2 regions of the Gordonia sp. C13 genome follow, and region 1 is predicted to be linked to the other one. Evidence: predicted binding sites of a transcription regulator. Region 1 holds the regulator's gene; the other holds the start of a gene.
The links. The regulator HspR, encoded in region 1, represses chaperone genes until heat shock. The targets are predictions, from matches to a motif close to ANNTGAGTNNNNNNNACTCANNT.
Positions count from the first base shown of each region.

Region 2: lon (endopeptidase La) is a predicted target of HspR. The motif match lies at 5,241-5,263, and genes of this name have one in related genera.

Region 1 covers NZ_JALPSY010000008.1:172,429-182,923, reverse strand. Annotated here, with positions in the region: gene dnaJ (molecular chaperone DnaJ) at 79-1,275, shown strand; gene M1L58_RS09605 (heat shock protein transcriptional repressor HspR) at 1,279-1,677, shown strand; gene M1L58_RS09600 (SRPBCC family protein) at 1,732-2,199, shown strand; gene M1L58_RS09595 (hypothetical protein) at 2,309-3,403, shown strand; gene M1L58_RS09590 (hypothetical protein) at 3,487-4,563, shown strand; gene M1L58_RS09585 (FAD-binding oxidoreductase) at 4,577-5,728, opposite strand; gene M1L58_RS09580 (amidohydrolase family protein) at 5,861-6,988, shown strand; gene M1L58_RS09575 (serine/threonine-protein kinase) at 7,004-7,957, opposite strand; gene M1L58_RS09570 (nitroreductase/quinone reductase family protein) at 8,017-8,442, opposite strand; gene M1L58_RS09565 (FAD-binding oxidoreductase) at 8,530-9,894, shown strand; gene M1L58_RS09560 (GGDEF domain-containing protein) at 9,872-10,495, opposite strand, start outside.
Region 2 covers NZ_JALPSY010000013.1:100,957-111,451, forward strand. Annotated here, with positions in the region: gene M1L58_RS12665 (lipase family protein) at 1-983, shown strand, start outside; gene M1L58_RS12670 (alpha/beta hydrolase) at 1,367-1,876, shown strand; gene M1L58_RS12675 (DHA2 family efflux MFS transporter permease subunit) at 1,968-3,455, shown strand; gene M1L58_RS12680 (DoxX family protein) at 3,471-3,902, opposite strand; gene M1L58_RS12685 (hypothetical protein) at 4,185-4,328, shown strand; gene M1L58_RS12690 (glyoxalase) at 4,520-5,119, shown strand; gene lon (endopeptidase La) at 5,275-7,602, shown strand; gene M1L58_RS12700 (DUF1353 domain-containing protein) at 7,664-8,500, opposite strand; gene M1L58_RS12705 (sulfotransferase family protein) at 8,618-9,883, opposite strand; gene M1L58_RS12710 (DUF1214 domain-containing protein) at 9,883-10,495, opposite strand, start outside.

The DNA of each region.
Region 1 (10,495 bases):
TCTCCGGTGAGAGTACGAACACGAATACAACTGAAATACCCATCCAGACAACAGAAGACTTGAAGGAGGTGACGTCTGGTGGCTCCACAACGTGAGTGGTTGGAACACGACTTCTACAAGGACCTGGGCGTTGCTTCTGACGCTTCGGCTGAAGAGATCAAGAAGGCCTATCGCAAGCTCGCACGCGAGCTGCACCCGGATGCCAATCCCGGCGATTCCGCGGCCGAAGAGCGCTTCAAGCGGGTGTCCGAAGCCCACAGCGTGCTGAGCGATCCGGAGAAGCGCAAGGAGTACGACGAGACCCGTGCGATGTTCGCCGGCGGACGATTCCGCGGTGGCGGCAACGGGTTCCCGGGCGGCGGTTTCCCCGGCGGCGGTACGACGTACACGACCGGCGGCGACTTCGACCTCGGCGACCTGTTCGGCGGCGGTCAGGCCGGCGGCGGTGGCGGATTCGGCGACATCTTCGACGGACTCTTCAACCGGGGCGGCGGATCCCAACGCACATCGACGGCCAGCCGTCCCCGTCGCGGCAAGGACCTCGAAACCGAGACGACGCTGTCCTTCAAGGACGCGGCGCTCGGCACGACGGTCCCGCTGCGGGTGACCAGCCCGTCCCCGTGCACCACCTGTCACGGGTCGGGTGCCAAGCCCGGCACCAGCCCGCGAGTGTGCCCCAATTGCAACGGCTCCGGCTTCGTCAGCCGCAACCAGGGTGCCTTCGGGTTCAGCGAACCCTGCCAGGACTGCCAGGGCACCGGCTCGCGGATCGACGACCCGTGCACCGACTGCTCCGGCAGCGGAGTCAAGAACCGGACGCGCACCATCAACGTGCGTATCCCGGCCGGAGTCGAAGACGGACAACGGATCCGGCTGGCCGGCCAGGGCGAGGCCGGACGTCGCGGAGCGCCGTCGGGCGACCTCTACGTCGTCGTCCACGTCACGCCGCACAAGCAGTTCACGCGCAGCGGCAACGACCTTCGGGTGCAGCTCCCGGTTCGGATCTCGGAACTGGTTCTCGGCGCGACGGTGTCGGTACCGACACTCGAGGGCTCAGTCGGGGTCAAGATCCCGCCGAACACCACCGACGGCCGCACGCTCCGCGTGCGCGGCCGCGGCGTCCCCAAGCGGTCCGGCGGTGCAGGCGACCTGCTGGTGACGGTCAAGGTCGCGGTGCCGGACAAGCTCGACGACGCTGCGATCGAGGCGATGCGCGCCTACGATCAGGCCGAGCGGGCAAGCGGTTTCGATCCACGGGCGAACTGGGGGAAGTGAGTCATGGCCGGTCAGAAGAACTTCGACGCCGACGGCGCGACCTTCATGATCTCGGTGGCCGCCGAGCTCGCCGGCATGCACGCCCAGACCCTGCGGACCTATGACCGTCTCGGTCTGGTCACCCCGCAACGCACGAGCGGCGGCGGTCGCCGCTACTCGTCTCGCGACGTCGACCTCCTGCGTGAGATCCAGCGTCTCTCGCAGGAGGAGGGCGTCAACCTCGCAGGGATCAAACGGATCATCGACCTGAGCAATCAGGTCGAGGCGCTGCAGCAGCGTGTCCGTGAGCTCTCCGACGAGGTCGCTGCGTCGCGGAATCGTCGCGGGGGCGAGCTCGTCCCGGTGCCCCGGACCAATGCCCTCGTCGTGTGGCAGCCGCGGCGGAAACGCTCCGGCGACTGAACGGTCCGGCTCGTTCCGTCAGGGAGACCGGTAGGTCCCGCGTACCTTGGAGGTATGGCTTCCGACACCGTCACCACCGTTGACACGGGCCCGCACCGCGTTTCACGGCGCATCGTCGTCGACGCACCGGCTGCCGAGGTCTTCGCTCTCATCGCCAACCCGCATCGTCATCCCGAACTGGACGGTTCGGGGACGGTGCGGGACACGCCTGTCAAGGGTCCGGAAAAGCTCACCCCCGGCGCGCGATTCAGCGTCGGGATGAAGCAGTTCGGTGTTCCGTACACGATCACCTCCACCGCGACCGACGTCGACACCGACCGCGTCGTCGAGTGGAAGCACCCCATGGGCCATCACTGGCGTTGGGAGCTCGTCGCCACGTCGCCGACGACCACGCAGGTCACCGAGACCTTCGACTACTCCACGCTCAAGTTCCCGAAGATCATGGAGCTGATCGGCTACGACAAGAAGAACGGTCAGGGTATCGAGGGCACGTTGCGGGCGCTCGCGAATCGATTCGGCTGAACCTCGCCGGGTATGCCGACCCGGTCGACCGTCGAACAGCACACCCTGATCGAGACCTTCACCGCCTGATCAGGCCGTCCCCGGGCGGCCGCGAAAGGAAGCCCACCCCATGGAGTTCGAGGACGAGACGTCACAACCCGACGCGGAAGCCGTCGTCGTACTCGGAGTCGTGGCCGCACCCGGGCAGCCGATCGGGCTGGCCCGCAAACTCGTCGACGCGGACCTGCTCGAGCACGTGCAGACGACCTACCCCGGGGCCCGGTGGCAGGTCGAGGTCGTCGAGGCGACGGTGGTGCAGCCGCCGGCGACCGACGCCCAGATCGTCGACGCCGCGAGAGACGTTCTCCTCGAACGTGAATGGGATCTGGTGGTGTGCCTGACCGACCTGCCCCTGCACGTGGGAAGGCGTCCCGTCGTCGCTCACGCGAACGCGGTGCACGGCGTCGCGGTGCTGTCGGTACCCGCCCTCGGCCCGACCGGGCTGCGACAGCGTGCGCGCACCACCGTCACCGGTCTCATCGGCCAGCTCCTCGGTGCCGACGCCGACGACCTCCGGCAACACGGGAAGTCTCCCTCGAAGTCGCCACTACGACACCGCGTCCGCCAGCTCGGCACCGACACCGACGACGAGGGCACCGCCTTCACCGCCCGGGTGCTGACCGGCAATCTCCGGCTCCTCTTCGGCATGGTCCGCGCCAACCGGCCGTGGCGCCTCGCGCTCGGACTGACCCGCGCGCTCACCGGCGCCATCGCCGCCGGCGTCTTCGCGCTCGTGACCGCCGACATCTGGCTGCTCGCGGATACCTTCGGATGGGTCCGACTCACCGGCGTCGCCGTCGGCTCGATCGTCGCCATCACTGCCACCCTGATCATCGGCGCCAACTTGTGGGAGCGGGGTTCGTCGCGGCAGGCGCGCGAACAGATCGTCCTGTTCAACACCGTCACGGTCATCACCGTCGTGCTCGGGGTCGCGGCCCTCTACGCCGCTCTCTTCGCCCTCTCGGCCGTCGGCGCGCTGTGCCTGGTGGTCCCGCAGGTCTTCGGCGACGCGCTCGCCCACGACCCCGGGATCACCGACTACCTGGAGGTGGCTTGGCTGACCTGCTCACTCGCCACGGTCGGCGGTGCGCTCGGTGCCGGGTTGGAGACCGACGAGGCGGTACGCGACGCCGCGTACACCCAGCATCCCGCCGACTCGGTCTGACGGGGTACCACCGACGGTCCGGCTGCCACAGATTCGGCCCCAGCCGTTAGGCTGCATGGGCAAATGTCGATGTGGAGGTGACGATGACCCAAGATCCGGCGAGTGGGGGACTGCCCGGATCCGTGGTTCTCGGGATATCCGTCGTGGACGATCAGATCGCATCCGTGGTGCGCGACGCCGATGGCCACATCCTGGCCAGCAACCTCGTCGACCTGCCTGATCCGTCGGCTCCCGCGGTAGAGGCCGCGATCGTCGAGCTGGTCGATTCGGTGCCCGTCGTCGTCGACCTGATCGGTGTCTCCGTGTCCCGCGAGGACGTCCGCAAGCACCTGTCACAGGCCTTCGGGTCGAGTGGCGCCGCCGAATCCTGGCACGACCGTGTCGTCGTCACCGGTTACGCCTCGGCACTCGCCGAGATCGCGTGCACTCATGCCACCCGTGGAGGCGTCGTCGCGGTCGTGGATCTCGATCGGGAGGCCGCACCGGCGTCCGGTACGACGGTGGCGACGGTCGACACGACCTCGGGGGCGGTCCTCGGAACAGCCGATTTCACCACCCACCGGCTCGCGCCCGTCACCGATCCGGACGGGGCGTCGGCGCTGGCGGCCGCGGTCGCCAAGCTGCCGCGCGGTCGCGACCTCACCTCGATCATCGTGGTCGGGCCCGGCGCAGAGATGCCGGGTATCGCCCCGGCCTTCGAATACGCTGCCCAGCGGCCCGTCACCGTCGCAGACAACCCGCCTCTTGCGTCCGCGATCGGCGCGGCCGACGCCGCCCTGGTGGCACTCTCCGCCCCGACCCCGGCCCCGCGGGTGTCGACCGGACGACGCTGGTGGTTCGTCGGCGCCGCGATCGGCGCCGCGGTGTTCCTCGGCGCGGTCGGACTGACGCTGCTCCTGGCCGCCGAGGGCGACACCCCGGAACCGGCTCCCGTGACGGTCACCGAGACACCCGCGGCCGTCACGATCACCGCCGACGCGAAGACGGTCACCCGGATCGAGACCGAGACCGAGAGGGCCCGCACGACGACGGTCACCAGCGCGCCGCGCCCGGTCACCCGGACGACGACGGTGACCGAGGAGATCCCGGGGCCGTTCACCATCACCGAGACCGAGACGACCACGGTCGAGGTGCCCGCCGCAGGATCGCCGGCGCCCTGACGCCGGCCCGCGGTCAGTACACGGGGTCGTGCTGGATGCGGCTCGCGCGGACCCCGACGATGATGAGTTTGCGTCTGGTCGCCTCGATCATCTGAGCCGATCCGGCGATGAGCACCTGGTGGTCCGCCCAGTTCCCGGCGTCGGCGACGACGTCGGCGAGTGTGCCGATCTTGTGGTCGATCCCCAGTTCGGCCGGCGTCGCGACCGCGGTGATCCACCACGGGTCCTGCTCCTCCTCTGAGACCGCGGTGACCTGTAGCCACGGGTTGGTGGAGGCGATCCGCCGCAGCACGCTGAGGTCGTAGAGCTCGCCGGGATAACGCATGCCGTAGAAGATGTGCGTCGGCGGTGAGTCCGCGCGCTTGGACATCTCGATGAGGAGCGCACGCAGCGGGGCGAGGCCGGTACCGCCGGCGACCATCAGGACGGGCTGATCCCGGTCGACGTGCAGCGTCCCGTGACTCTGGGACAGCGTCCAGACATCTCCGACGCTGGTCTCGCTGACGATCGCGGGACTGACCGTTCCACCTTTGATCGCCCGGACGTGGAACTCCAGCTCACCGGCCGGATTCGGCGGGATCGACGGCGAGAAGTTGCGCCACTGCTTCGGCCACTGCGGGATGTGGACCTCGAGGTACTGACCGGCGATGAACGTCAGCGGCGCGTGTGCGATGAGTCGCACGACGGCCAGGTCGCGGCTGATGCGGTACTTCTCGACGACCTCCGCCGTCCACCGCGCGGGATGTGTGGCGGTCTCGGCCGCTCCGCGCATCACCCCGGTGACGAGCATCATCGCCTGCGAGACCGTCTGCTGGGCCTCGGAGTCCCAGTACCCCTCCATCAAACTGGCGAACTCACCCATGAGGGCCGTGTACATCACGTGGTAGTGCTCGGGTTCGACCCCGAACTTGCGGTGGTCGCGACCGAGCTGGGCGAGGAACTCGACGAGGTCGGTGTGACCGGATTCCGCGGGGATGGCTTCGAGGACGTGGTCGATCACGCGATGGAAGGCGATCTGCTGTGCGGCCATCGAGACGCCGAACAGGTCCCGGAGGTCGGGATCGATCGCGAACATCCGGGTGTAGACGTTGGTCACGAACCGGTCGGGCTGCCGGTTCACCGCTGTTCGCAGCTGATGCAGCGTGTGGCGTGAGTGGCTCGCCATTCTCTCTGGACAACCTCCGTCGACGTTCGTTCCCCCGCCTGTTCCAAGAGATCAACACTAGTCTTCGACGGCACGGAATTCAGGATCCGTCATCGTATGTCGGACTGTGATCCGGTGTGGCAAGGTACCAACATGACGTCCCTCGACGGTGTCCTCCCGGCCATCGTCGACGCGCATGTGCAGCACTGGAATCCGCGGCATACTCCGTGGGCGGCAACTCGTTCGTCGCGGCTGTACGGGTTCGTCCCCCGATTGGGGGACCGCGCCTTTCCTCTCATCGCCTCGCGCGCCGACCGCGAGTTCGTGCTGACACCGCGAACGGTCGCGCGACCCTACGAACCCCGGCAGTACGCCACCGACGCCGCACTCGTGTCGACGGTGGTGGGGGTGCCCATCGACACCGTCGTGCACGTCGAGTCGCACTGGCGCAAAGCTCTGCCGGCGGGGGAGCAGTCCTCCGCCCACAACACCGCCCTGGAGGAGACGCGTTACCTGTTGCACCTTCCGTTCGGGCAGGCCGACGCGCCGAGACTGGGGGCGATCGTCGCCCACGGCGATCCGCGCGACCGGGACTTCGGCGAGATCCTCGATCAGCAGTTGGCGGTCTCGTCGCTGGTCCGGGGTGTTCGCCTGGTGGCGACCCGGCATCCCGACCCGCGGGTCCGCGACGGCGGCGACGCCGACAACATCCTGTCGTCGGCCTCCTTCCTCGACGGGTTCGCGGAGCTGGCCGCGCGCAAACTCGTCTTCGAGGCGGCGGTCTACTCCCATCAGCTCTACGACGTCATCGTGCTGGCGCGGGAGTACCCCGACACGACGATCGTCCTCGACCACTTCGGGATGCCCGCCGGTGTGTTCGGGCCGATCGGGACGCGTACCGGCGCGACGGCCGCGGCGCGCGCGGACATCTGGCGACTGTGGCGCGAGCGCATGACCACGCTGGCGTCGTATCGCAATGTGGTGGTGAAGCTTTCCGGACTGGCGATGCCGGTCCTCGGCTACGGCCACGAACGATGGGGAAACATCGGCGGACAGGCGACGCTGGCCGAGATGATCGGCCCGTTCGTCGAACACGTTGTGTCCCACTTCGGTTCGGATCGGATCATGTTCGGCTCCAACTATCCGATCGACCGTCCGAACGCGGCGGTCGACGTCCTCGTCGGCGCGCTCGTCGACTGCGTGTCCCAGTGGGGCGACGAGGCGTTGCGACGCATCCTCCGCGACACCGCGATTCGCGTCTACGGGATCGACGACGCCTGATCCGGACGAGGTCGGTCAGGGATGTCGCGGGCGTCCCCACCATCGTGAGCGGGTCGGCTCGGGGACCGGCACGTCCCGCATGAGGCGGACCAGGATGTCGACGAGATCCGTGCACGTCGGATAGCGGTCCTGAGGCGACTTCGCGAGCGCCTTCGCGAAGATCGAATCCATCGCCGACGGAAGCCATGGACGACGCCGCGTCAGGCGCGGCGGGTCGTCGTTGATGTGTGCGTAGGTGATCGCGAAGGACGTGTGACGCGGATACGGCGGTTCGCCGGTGAACAGTTCGACGAGGCTGCACGCGAACGAGTAGTTGTCGCTGGCCGGGGAAAGACGCTGTGCTTGAAGCAGTTCCGGCGAGGCGTACCCGATGGAACCCTGGACCCGCCCGTTGCGGGCGAGTGGCCTTGTGTCGTCGAGGAATTGGGCGATCCCGAAATCGGAGAGGTAGGCGTCGACGGGGGTGGCGACGTCGGGTTCGGCTGCGCGGATGCCGAGAGGTCGGGACAGCAGGATGTTGGCGGGTTTGACGTCGCGGTGGAGGATCTCCTGCCCGTGCGCGTAGTCGAGGGCGTCGGCGATCTGCCCGGCGACACGCAGGATCGTGTCCACGTCGGGCTCCTCGTCGTCGCGGGGGACGAGGGCGGTGGCCGCCGGGCCGGCGGCGTACTGCATCGCGAGCCACATCGACGGGAGGTGGCGGGACCCGAGAGAGCCGGGGGGCGCGGCGATCTCGCCGTGAGCCCGCATCCGGACGATGTGCGGGTGGTCGAGAAGCGACGCGATCCCGAACTCGCGCTCGAACCGTTCGCGGACGCGGGCATGATCGGCGGCGTTCGGGTGCAGCACTTTGAGCGCGACCGGCCCGCTGCCGTCGTCGCGATGGGCACGGAAGACATCCGCGCTCGCACCTCCGCCGAGGAACTCGTCGATGGTGAAGCCGGCCACGCATTCGCCAACCTCGAACACCCTGCCCAGAGTAGAGCGACGACGACCGGCCGGCGCGGTGCCGCGACCGGGTGTCGGGCTCAGGCTTTCGGGGTCAGCCGGAAGATCGGGAACTTCCGTCCCTGGGCGGTCTCGGTGTACTTGACGAACTGATCGGTGAACGCCGTGAACTTCGCCCAGGCGGCATCCCAGTCGGCGTCGGTCATCTCGATGACCTGCGTCTCGTGACGCTCGATGCCCTCGGCAGCGGGGGCCTCGACGGCAACCGCGTCGGGGTGCGCGCGGAGGTTGTGCACCCAGGCCGGCGTCGTCGGCGAACCCGCGAAAGATCCGATGACGAGCCACGACCCGCCGTCGGCGAGCCCGAACAGCGGACTGATGCGCGGCTCGCCGGACTTGGCGCCGAGGGTGTGCAGCAGGACGAGGTTCTTCCCGAAACCCGCGGTCTCGACATGTCCGTTGTTGGCGCGGAACTCGTTGATGATGGTCGAATTGAAGTCGGTCACGATCTCCTTGATACGCCTGCGGAGCCCTGACCGGCAGGTGTGTCAAAGTGAAACCGCGGTCCGGGCGTCGAAGAATACGCTGAACGCATGAGTGCCGATACGAGTTCGCTGGCCGCCGCCCTTCCCGACGGAATGGTGATCACCGACCCCGACATCCTCGCCGGGTATCGCCAGGACCGCGCCTTCGACCCGGCCGCCGGTACCCCGCTCGCGCTCGTCCGCCCGATCTCGACCGAGCAGGTCCAGACGACGGTTCGGTGGTGTGCCGAGAACCGGGTCCCGATCATCACGCGCGGCGCGGGCACCAGCCTGTCCGGCGGCTCGACCGCGGTGGACGGCGCCATCATGATCTCCACCGAGAAGATGCGCGAGATCGCCGTCGATCCCGCGACGCGCACCGCCGTCGCCCAGCCCGGGCTGTTCAACGCCGAGGTCAAGGCCGCGGCGGCGGCCGCGGGCCTCTGGTACCCGCCGGACCCGTCGTCGTTCGAGATCTGTTCGATCGGCGGCAACGTCGCCACCAATGCGGGCGGGTTGTGCTGCGTGAAGTACGGGGTCACCACCGATTACGTGCTCGGACTGCAGGTGGTGCTCGCTGATGGTCGTGCGGTTCGGGTGGGCGGCAAGCAGCTCAAGGACTCCGCAGGCCTCCCCCTGACCAAACTCTTCGTCGGCAGTGAGGGGCTCCTCGGCATCATCACCGAGGTGACCCTGCGGCTGCTACCGCCGCAGGGGCCGGCGAGCACGGTGGTCGGGGTCTTCGACTCGGTGCACGACGCCAGTCGTGCCGTCCTGGCCGTCACGGGCGAGATCCGCCCGGCGATGCTGGAATTCATGGACTCGGTGGCGATCAACGCGGTCGAGGACATGCTGCGCATGGGGCTCGACCGGGAGGCGGGCGCACTGCTCGTCGCCCAGTCCGACGCGCCCGGGGCGGCCGGTGCCCAGGAGGTCGAACTCATCCGGAACGCCTTCGAGTCGAACGGCGCGGGGGAGGTCTTCACCACCGACGACCCCACCGAGGGTGAGGCGTTCACCGCTGCCCGACGTGCGGCGATCCCGGCGGTGGAGAAGCTGGGATCGCTACTGCTGGAGGACGTCGGGGTCCCGTTGCCCTCGCTGCCCGATCTCATCGACGGCGTCGCGAAGATCGCCGCGGACAACCAGGTGATGATCTCGGTGATCGCCCATGCCGGAGACGGCAACACACACCCGCTGATCGTCTTCGATCCGGCCGACACCGCGGAGGCCGACCGTGCGCAGACGGCGTTCGGTCAGATCATGGACCTCGCCATCGAGCTCGGCGGCACCATCACCGGCGAGCACGGCGTGGGCCGACTCAAGAAGGGCTGGCTGCCCGATCAGGTGGGTCCGGACGTGATGGAGCTGACGACGCTCATCAAGAACGCTCTCGACCCGGAGGGGCTCCTCAATCCGGGCGTGATCCTGTAGGAGTGGTCGGCACGACGGCGTAGGTTCCGCGCCGGTTCGCCTTGGCTTCGAACAGGGCGCCGTCGGCGAGGGCGAAGTCGCGTTGGATGCGTTCGGTGGCATCCTCATCGGTCATGTGCTCGCTGTAGAGCGAGCCCACGGCGATGCCGAGACTGACGGTCGCCCACTCGCCGTCACCGGTGTCGACCGGCCGGCCGCGGATGTCTTCGGCGACGACCCGCGCCGCCTGTTCGTCGAGCCGCATCGCGATCGCGAACTCGTCGCCGCCGAGTCGGGCGACGACCGCCGGTTCGGTCACGGCGCTCCGGAGGATCTCGGCGACCTGCTGCAGCACGGCGTCGCCGACGGTGTGACCGTGGTCATCGTTGATCCGTTTGAAGCGGTCGACGTCGGCGATGACGAGTGCGAACCGGTCGCCGTGTCCCCGGCGCAGCAGCGTGGTCGTCGCGAGGATGAACCCGCGGCGGTTCAACAGGCCGGTGAGCGGATCGGTGTTGGCCATCCGCAGTTGGTGTTTCAGGGTGCGCTGGAGATCGGATGTGTATCCCTGGTGAAGGGTGACGGTTCCGCTGACGGCCACGAGTAGAGCCAGGGTCGCGGC
Region 2 (10,495 bases), on a different contig from region 1:
GTCTGCTGATGATCCCGCGCGACGGCAAGCCCGATGCCACCCGGCCGCTGATCGGTTACCAGCTCGCCGACGACAGCGTCGGCGCCTACTGCCATCCGTCCACGATGTGGACCGGCGGTGACCCGATGGACGGCGCTTCGTGGTCGGCGCTGGGCCCGCTGGGCCAGTTCTTCGGCAAGGGTTATGCGGTCATGATGAGCGACGTCGGCAACGACGGTGATCCCAAGCCGCACGGCGTCTTCGCCGGCAAGTTCGCGGGCAAGGCGCTACTCGACGGTCTGCGAGCAGCGCTGCGGCACGACGGAAACGAGCTCTCCGAGGCATCGCCGCTGGGCATGTTCGGCATCGCCGGCGGCGGTGTCGGCGCGGCTTTCGCCGCGGAGAACTCGAAAAAGTATGCGCCCGAACTGGATATCAAGGGCGTCGTCCTCGAGGGCATGGTCGTCGACCAGAAGAACTTCATCGCCACCGCCGACGGGTCGGTCGGCTCGGCCTTTGTCCTCGCGACGCTGCTCGGTCTCGAACCGCGTTACCCGGCAATGAAATTCGACGAGAAGTTCACCCCGGCAGGCAAGGCCATCGCCGACGTCTTCCGCACCCAATGCCAGACCCCGGCCTACTTCACCATGCCGTTCGTGCCGATGAACACGCTGTTCAAGAGTGGTGAGAACCCGGCCGAGATCGCCGATTTCCAGCCCGTCTACGAGGACAACAAGCTGGGCCGCAAGTCGCCGACCGCGCCGGTGCTGATCGCGTCGTGCGCGAAGGACGACTCGCCGATGTCACTGGTGCCCGCGAAGGACTCCCGGAAGCTCGCCGCCGACTACCGCCGCGGCGGCACCGAGGTCGACTACCAGCCCACCGACTGCAGCATGGTCCGGTTCCTCACCAACCTCTACGGCTGGGGCACCGATCTGTTCGGCATGCAGACCGTCGACTGGCTGGCCGAGAAGCTCGCCGAGAAGCCGCTCAAGGGGAAGTGAGTCCCGCTTGGGGGCGGGCGAACCCTCTCACTCCCTGAGGGGGTCGCCGCTCGCTGTTGGGGCGGGCGTGCGTGCCCCTCTCGCTCCCTGATCCGAAAGAACGCGACGCACCCAGCTCTGCTGCCTGAGGTGCGAGGAGCGCAAGCGACGAGCCTCGAAGGCCTGGTGAGGCACCGTCGCTCACCTGACTACCGGTCGACGTCAACCCGACCGGCAGACTTCGATCGACGTCTGCCGGTCGAGTTGAGGTTCGGCAGTCGGGATCCGGGCGCTTCTCAGGAGCGGACCCTCCTTTCGACCCTCGAAGGGCTCGCGACCCTCGATGAGAAATCGCATCGGACGGAGTCGGTCCCTGTAGCTGTACGACTACGAAGGGACCAACGATGCGTCGGCTGCTGTTCGCCCACGGCGCAGGTGGTTTCGCCGACGACCGCCCGATCGCCGACGGCCTCGGGAAGGCGCTCGGTGTGCCGATCGACATGCCGGAGTTCTCGAGCGATGACATGTCCCTGCGGGCCTGGGCTGATCCGTTGCGCACCCGGCTGTCGACGATGGGCGCCGACGACCTTCTGGTAGCCCACTCGTTCGGCGCGTCGATCCTGCTGCACGTGCTTGCCGAGCCGGGGTATGCCGGACCGAGACGCGCTGTTCTCCTGGCGATGCCGAACTGGGGGCCGAACGGGTGGGGCGTCGAGGAGTACGACTTCGCCGGTACGCCACCCAGTGGTGTCGAGCTGTCCCTACATCACTGCGTCGACGACGAGGAGGTCCCGTTCGGGCACCTGGACCTCAACGCCGCACTGCTCCCGGACGCGCAGGTGCACCGTCACGAGGTCGGCGGTCACCAGTTGGTCGGCCAGGTCGAGGCCGTCGCCGCTGACCTGCGCGGCTAACGCTCTGACGGGTCGGTCCACCGGTGGTTGCGCGTAGGCGATCCGACCGTGACCCTGGGTAGACAGCGACCCCGGGAACTCGGGAGGGCACATGGCCGCGGACGGCCCGACGGACACAGCATCAGGCGGGATACCCGCTGCGTCGACCGCCGGTCGGTGGCTGATCGTCGCCGCGGTGCTGGGATCGGGCGTCGCTTTTCTCGACGGCACGGTCGTCAACGTCGCACTGCCGGCCATCGCGCGTGACCTCGACACCGGACTCCGAGGACAACAGTGGGTCCTCGACGGTTATCTGCTGACCCTGAGCTCACTCCTGCTGCTCGGCGGCGTCGCCGGTGATCGATACGGGCGTCGGCTCGTCTTCACCGTCGGCCTGGCGACGTTCGCGGTGGCGACGATCGGGTGCGGGGTTGCCCCGACCGTCGAGTGGCTCGTGGCCGCCCGACTCGTCCAGGGTGTGGCGGCCGCAGCGGTCGTACCCGGCAGCCTGGCGCTGATCAATGCGGAGATCGCGCCCTCGGATCGCGGTGCGGCGGTCGGGTTGTGGGCCGGGATGTCCGGCGCGACCAGTGCGCTGGGACCGTTCGTCGGCGGCTGGCTCGTCGACGCGGCGTCGTGGCGCTGGGCGTTCTTCCTGAGCGTTCCACTGGCGTTGGGTGCCCTGGTCATCGCGATGAAGCACGTGCCGGAGTCGCGCGATCCGTTTGCGCCGCGTCGGCTCGATGTCGCGGGAGCCGTGACGATGGCCTTGGGTCTCGCCGGAGTCGTCTACGCGCTGATCGAGGGCCCGTCGCGTGATTGGTCGACCGCAACGATTACCGCGGGCCTTGTGGGCGTGGCGGTGCTCGTGGCGTTCGCGGTCATCGAGACGCGGGTGCGGTCACCGCTGTTGCCGCTGCGGTTGTTCCGGTCGTCGCAGTTCACCGGTGCCAACCTGACGACGCTGCTGGTGTATGCGGCTCTGGGCGGCGCGCTGTTCTTGCTCGCCCTGCAGCTGCAGCAGAGTCTGGGTTACTCGGCCTTCGAAGCGGGTGCGGCGATGTTCCCGAGCACGTTCATCATGCTGTTCGGGTCTCCGTTGGTGGGGAAGCTCGCCCAGACCACCGGGCCACGGCTGCCGATGACCGTCGGCCCGCTCATCGCCGCCGGAGGCTTCGCGCTTATGGCTCGGGTGCAACCGGGGACGGACTACCTGGCGCATGTGCTTCCCGGTGTCCTGCTGTTCGGACTCGGTATGACGGTGACCGTCGCGCCGCTGACGGCGGCCGCACTGGGAGCGGTCGACGACGCGCTCGCGGGGACCGCGTCGGGTGTGAACAATGCGGTGGCTCGCGTCGCCGGGCTGCTGGCCGTGGCGGTGCTGCCAGCGGTGGCCGGCATCGACGCCGGTCCCGGTGAGCCGCTGGGCGACGGATTCCAGACTGCGATGTACATCTGTGCGGCGTTCTGCGCTGTGGGCGGGCTTGTTGCTGCACTCACCATCAGCTCTGGCACGGGCTTCCGGCCGCAGGTCCGGGCCGGGGTGGACACCGCCTGCCAGGATGCCTGCACCCGTCGCGAACTAGCCGCCGATCTATAGCTCGAACCCGCGCTCTCACCGCGGTTTCGAGCTATGAACCTCACCGGTCCCTGCTGCGACCGCCCACAGCACCAGCACGGGCTGGAAGAACAGGCGCGTCAAACGCTTCTGGTCGGTGTCGAGGCCGAAGGCATCGATGTGCTCGACATACTGATGGATGTTGCCGGGGAACACCGCCACGAAGAAGGCCGCGACGATCCACGAGACGACCTTGCGACGCCGCGGCAGGGCGATGAGCGCCGCGCCCAACGCGATCTCCACCCCGCCCGACGCCAGGACCACGAAGTCCTTGCCGAACGGCACCCAGTCGGGGACCTGGGCCTGGAACTCGTCGCGCTGCGCAGTCAGGTGGCCGATCCCGGCGATCGCCAGGACGGCACCCAGCGCGATGCGGGCGACCGCGCGGCCCAGCGGCTGCCGTGCGGTGGCGGGGGACAGGATCGACATGCAGGCTCCTCGGAGATCGCCGGTTGTGTGACCGCAGTTCGTGGCCGATCGGGTTTCGGACTGGCCAGTAACCAAGGGGCCGATGCGATTTGGTCATTTGATCAAGGGGTCCGTTATGTCGCATCAACCCTGATGTGTGTGGTACATAAATGTGACCCCGGACACCGTCGTCCGGGGTATTTGTCCGCACGGAGGTCAGCCCATGCCCCTCGACTCGATGTCGGTACGCCGACACCCGTCCTCAGGTCCTTTGTTCGCCACGACGCGCCTCGGAGCGCGGTCATGACGCTACAGAGTGTGTGGGATGCGCTGAAGGCCTCCGCGGGAGTGGTTATCACGGCGGCGGCGTTCGCCGTCGCGCTGGCGGTGCTGGTCGTCGCCCAGGTTGTCGTTTTCGCGACCCGCCTCGTCGACCTCCCCGGCTGACCAAACCGCGGCGCTCGCATGCTGGTTGAGTAGGCGAGGAGCCCGCGTCGAGGCGTCCCTGCCTGCTGGTTGAGTAGGCGAGGAGCTTGCGACGAGCCGTATCGAAGCCAGCCGAGGAGAGTCTGACGGTGACGCACGATCGATCAGGAATCGAGAAGCGGGGACGGTTCGACGCGCCATAGCGTCGAAGTATGACGAACATCAACGCACTCACCCTCGAAGTTCCCGACATCAGCGCAGCGGAGGTCTTCTACGACAAGGCCTTCGGACTCGGTGACCGCCTGCGGTTCCGGGCCGCAGAGGCGCCAAGCCAGGGTTTCCGTGCCTTCGTGATCTCACTCGTGGTTGCCGACCCGACAGTCGCCGACTCCTTCCTCGGACCCGCGATCGACGCCGGTGCCACCGTGCTCAAGCCTGCCAAGAAGTCCTTCTGGGGGTACGGCGGCGTGGTCCAGGCGCCTGACGGTGCGATCTGGAAGGTTGCCAGCTCGTCGAAGAAACCGGCCGGCGCACCAGCCCGGACAGTCGACGACCTGGTCCTGCTGCTCGCCGTCGACGACGTCGCGGCCACCAAGCAGTTCTACGCCGACCGTGGATTCATGGTCGGGAAGAGTTACGGCCGCAAATACGTCGAGTTCGAGAGCGGCCCGGACGCGGTGAAGCTCGCGCTGTACGGCCGCAAGGCCGCGGCGAAGGACGCCGCGGGTTCCGGCTCGCATCGGCTGGTGATCGCCGGCGACGCCGGGCAGTTCAGCGACCCGGATGGATTCATGTGGAGTGCTGACACCTGAGCGGTGGTAAGCAAGGGTCAGCGCATGGCGAGCAACTGGTCGACGAGGCGGTGCCCGTACGTTGATCGCCACCCGTTCGCCCCTGGCATAAATCAGTTGGGAACAAACTTCCAGCCACCTCAGTTGAGTCGATCAGACTTAACTCTGGAGGTTTCATGTCGCAGACATATTCACTGCCGGTCCTCTTCGTCCCGGACGTCGTCGTCCTGCCCGGCATGGTCGTGCCGATCCCGCTCGACGACGCAGCTCAGGCCACCGTCGACGCTGCGCGGGCGAGTGAGAGCGGAAAACTGCTGGTCGCCCCACGGCTGGACGACCGGTACCCCACGTACGGGGTGGTCGCCTCGATCGTGCAGGTCGGGCGTATCCCGGGCGGCGGTCTCGCGGCCGTCGTCAAGGGTGAGAAGCGCGCGCAGATCGGGACCGGGACACCCGGCCACGGGGCCGCGCTGTGGGTCGAGGCCACCGAGGTCGAGGACCAGGAGGTCACCGACGAGGTGCGGACTCTGGCCGGCGAGTACAAGAAGCTCGTCCTGGCCATGCTGCAGCGCCGCGAGGCGTGGCAGCTGATCGACGCGGTCAACAAGATGTCCGACCCGTCGAACCTCGCCGACACCTCGGGTTACGCGTCCTGGCTCACCGACGAGCAGAAGCGCGAACTCCTCGAGACGCCGGACACCGCCGCGCGCCTGCGGCTGCTGATCGAGTGGACGGGTGACCATCTCGCCGAGTCCGAGGTCAGCGAGAAGATCGCCGAGGACGTCCGCGCGGGGATGGACAAGCAGCAGAAGGAGTTCCTGCTCCGGCAGCAGCTCGCCGCCATCCGTAAGGAGCTCGGTGAGGACGAGCCCGAGGGTGCCGACGACTACCGGTCGCGCATCGAGGAGGCCGAACTACCCGAGAAGGTCCGCGAAGCTGCACTGCGCGAGGTCGGCAAGCTCGAACGTGCCAGCGACCAGTCGCCGGAGACCGGGTGGATTCGTACCTGGCTCGACACCGTTCTCGACCTGCCGTGGAACACGCGCACCGAGGACTCCACCGACATCAAGGGTGCCCGTGAGATCCTCGACGCCGACCACCACGGTCTCGACGACGTGAAGGACCGCATCGTCGAATACCTGGCCGTGCGTGCTCGACGCGCCGAACGCGGCCTGCAGGTCGTGGGCGGACGCGGATCGGGTGCCGTCATGGTGCTCGCCGGCCCGCCCGGCGTCGGCAAGACGTCGCTCGGCGAGAGCGTCGCCCGGGCGCTGGGCCGCAAGTTCGTGCGCGTCGCCCTCGGTGGTGTGCGTGACGAGTCGGAGATCCGCGGTCACCGTCGTACCTACGTCGGGGCCCTGCCCGGCCGCATCGTGCGCGCCATCGGTGAGGCGGGATCGATGAATCCCGTTGTGCTGCTGGACGAGGTCGACAAGGTGGGCTCGGACTACCGGGGTGACCCGGCCGCGGCCCTGCTCGAGGTCCTCGACCCTGCGCAGAACCACACCTTCCGCGACCACTACCTCGATCTCGACCTCGACCTGTCCGATGTGCTGTTCCTCGCGACCGCCAACGTCGTCGAGAACATCCCGTCGGCCCTGCTCGACCGCATGGAGCTCGTCACCCTCGACGGCTACACCGAGGACGACAAGGTGGCCATCGCTCGCGACTACCTGCTGCCTCGACAGGCCGAGCGGGCAGCGTTGACGACCGACGAGGTGACCGTCACCGACGCGGCGCTCCGCGAGATCGCGGCGAACTACACCCGGGAACCCGGTGTGCGACAGTTCGAACGGCTTCTCGCGAAGGCGCTCCGCAAGGCGGCGACCAACCTCGCACAGGGGACTGCCACCGCACCGATCACCATCGACGAGCCGGACCTGCGCGACTACCTCGGCCGGCCCCGGTTCACTCCGGAATCGGCCGAGCGGACCGCAGTGCCCGGTGTCGCAACGGGTCTCGCCGTCACGGGAATGGGTGGTGATGTCCTCTTCATCGAGGTCAACGCCACCGACGGCGAGCCCGGTCTGAAGCTGACCGGTCAGCTCGGCGACGTGATGAAGGAGTCGGCGCAGATCGCGCTGTCGTACGTGCGGGCGCATGCCGAGCAGCTCGGCGTCGACCCCGAGTCGCTCAACAAGACCATCCACGTGCACGTTCCGGCCGGAGCGGTGCCCAAGGACGGTCCGAGTGCGGGCGTCACCATGGTCACCGCGCTGGTGTCCATGGCAACGGGTCGACGGGTGCGCGCCGAGGTCGGCATGACCGGCGAGGTCACGCTGAACGGCCGCGTCCTGCCCATCGGTGGGGTCAAGCAGAAACTGCTTGCCGCACAGCGCAACGGGCTGAAGACCGTCTTCATCCCGCAGCGCAACGAGCCCGATCTCGACGACGTGCCGGTCGAGGTCCTCGACGCACTCGATGTGCGCCCGATGACCGACGTCGCCGAGATCGTCGCGCAGGCGCTGGAACCCGCAGCGGGAGAACAGGTCAGCGCAGCCTGACGTCGGTAACGATCGAGCGGGGCGTCGTCCGGACTACCGGACGGCGCCCCGCTTGGTCGTGTCAACGAAGCCGCAGAGTGCGGGCGAACCCCTCCAGCACGCGGTAGACGATCCAGGCGAGACTGGTGACGGCAGCGGCGGGTACCAGCCACAACGCGCCGACCGCCGCGATGAGGCTGGCGGCCCACTGCCGTCCCCACAGGGGCGCGGCGATGAAGATCATGAGCAGAGCCACGGTGAGCGACCAACCCGGCGACGACACCGGCCACGGCCAATCGAAAAGCCACGGCCAATCGAACAGCAGCGCACCCGCGGAGCCGATGGTCGCGGTGATCCCCACGACGCTGAGCAGCAACCACAGCACGATGCTCAGACGACGGTAACCGCCTGCGACCCAACGGGTACGAAGCGCGACGGCCGACCACATCAGCCAACGCTTCAGCCAGGGCACGCCGGACGTGCGCATCATCTCCCGGAAGAACCGATCGGACAGGGTGTCGCTGCCGAGCGCACCCGAGTTGACGGCGTCGGAAATGAGCTCGTCGTGGATCAACGCCGCCAGCGAGTGCTTTCCGTAGGAGTCCTCGAACCAGCGCATGAAGCGCGGGACCGATGCCAGATCCGTCGGGTTGTCCTCGCGCGGAACGAACGTCCGGGCCCGGTCGACCGCCGCACGGGCCTGCGACTGCCCCATGCCACCGCGTACCAGCTTGGCCACCAGATCGTTCTCGACGCCCTGGTCGGAGTATCGAAAGGTGTTGAGGACGACGAACTGCCGCTCGTCGATCTGAACGGTCCCGACGCTGCCCCTACCGGTCGGATCGTCGACCTCGAAACCCGACGCCGGCGCCACTCGCCATGGAACCCAGCGGGTGGTGCTCGATGTGGCGTCGCCCATCTCGACCTCCCGACCTCGGCACCTCCGACGGTAGCGCCGCACGGTAGATCGCCGAGCAGTAACCGGGGGACAGAGATCCAAGTGCAACCCGACGGTGCGTGAACCGCGAGCCGTCGATCACCGTGGGGCAGCGCTCGACGTCCACTCGTCGACGGCCTCGGTGTAGAACGCCATCCGCTCACGCAGCGCGCCGGGATCGATCCCGAACTCCTCCGGGCTGTAGCGGTGCTTTCCCTTGCCGTGCCGCGGCTGCTCCGCATTGTGCTGGGCGAGCATCGCCGCCACATCCGGGGCATCGAGATTCGCTGCTGCGTAAACCCGTTCGACGGTCTCCCCAGGGCGGGACACCAGGTCCCGGTAGTCGATGTCGACGACGGTCGCCGAACCAGCCGTTGGGGAGGCGCGGAACTCGAGCGCTCGACGGAACCACAACTCCGACTGCTCGATCTGGAAGCGGCCGACGTCGTGGCCGTCGACCTCGTCGCTGTAGGTCGACCGGTAGGTCGCGAACAGGCTGGCGCCCGACGCCACGGTCTCCACGATGTCGCGATGCAGGTGGACGATGCAGACACCCGGGTATGTCCGGGCCAGTGCGGCCAGTTCGGGCGTGTGGGCCGGTGCCTTCAGCAGCCATCGCCGCCGGGAACCGTCGTCGAGGATCTGCAGCATCGTCCGATGTGCTGCGTATTCGCCGGTGAAGTCCCGATCGGCCAGCCATCGGGAGTAGCTGTCGAGGCGCATTGTCGAACTGGAGCCCCAGTTGCGCATGGTCGTTCCCATGCCGAGGACGCACTCCTCCGGGAGGGCCGGTCCGGAATCGTGGACGGCGGCCATCGCCGGATTCAGCACGTGGAGCGGGTTGGGCTCGGCGGCCTGCGTTTCGATCAGCCGTTCGCGTTCCTCCGGGGACAGCCTTGCGACCCGCCACGGGGCGTACAGCTCCACCGGACGCGGCGCGCGGAGCCTGGGGTCGCGCGCCATGAGCCGGTACAGGAACGTCGTCCCGGTGCGCCAGCCGCCGATGATCACGATCGGCGGGAGCACCTCGCGTTCGGCCACTTCCGGGCTTTTCCGCAGGGTCTTGTCGAAGATGGAGCGCGCCCGCAGTTTCCCGATCACCGCGTCCTGCGCATTACGGATGCCGACAGCGTTCAGACGCCCGTCCTCGGCCGCCGACGCCAGATACTGCTCCAGGCCCGGCCGCCACAGTGTCGGGTCGCCCAATCCCTCGACACCGTGCTCGGCAGTGGCCCGTTCGACGATCGTGTCGGTTGCCTCGACCCCTAGCCGGTACCGCTCGGGACGGGCAATCCGATCGGCTTCTGCGGCCGCGTAGATGCTCTCGGCGACCTCACTCCGCTGCGGTGGCGTCCACGTCACCATCACTCGCCTCGCAGTTCGTCGAGCCGGACCACCCGAGCGGACGGCAGAGGAGGCGCGTCGGCAGGTTGGAGGAAACGCATCACGATGATCCCGAAGTCGCGCCCCTCGGAATCGATCCAGTCGCCCGAACCGCACGGGTCCTCCGCCGCGACCACGAACCGATACCGTCCGTCGACGACGGTCGCGGTCGTGCCCGTGTACGAGACCGTTCGGTACCGGAAGTCCAGTGAGTTCAGAAAGCGGCTGTACGCCAGGATGTTCCAGTACCGACACTCGACGACATCCCCTTCGACGACCAGCGCCTCGCCGGGTCCGAGCTGCCAGCCGCCGCGGACGTAGTGGATTCCGGGTTCGGTGAACACGGCGCCACCGGCCATCTCCGACCAGTGCCGCAACACGTTCGGTGGATCGAGATCGTCCTTGGTCGACATCTCGAAGATCGTCGGGAGCATCGAGGTCGTGGCCGCCAAAGAGTCCAGCGAGGACGCGAGTCTCGCCGCGTCGATGGACGGCGGCACCGGCGGTTCGACGACCGGCTCGATACTGCACCAACCCATTTCGTCCCGAGCCACGTCGTCGTGGAAGAACCGGACCCAGACGACGCCGGCCTTC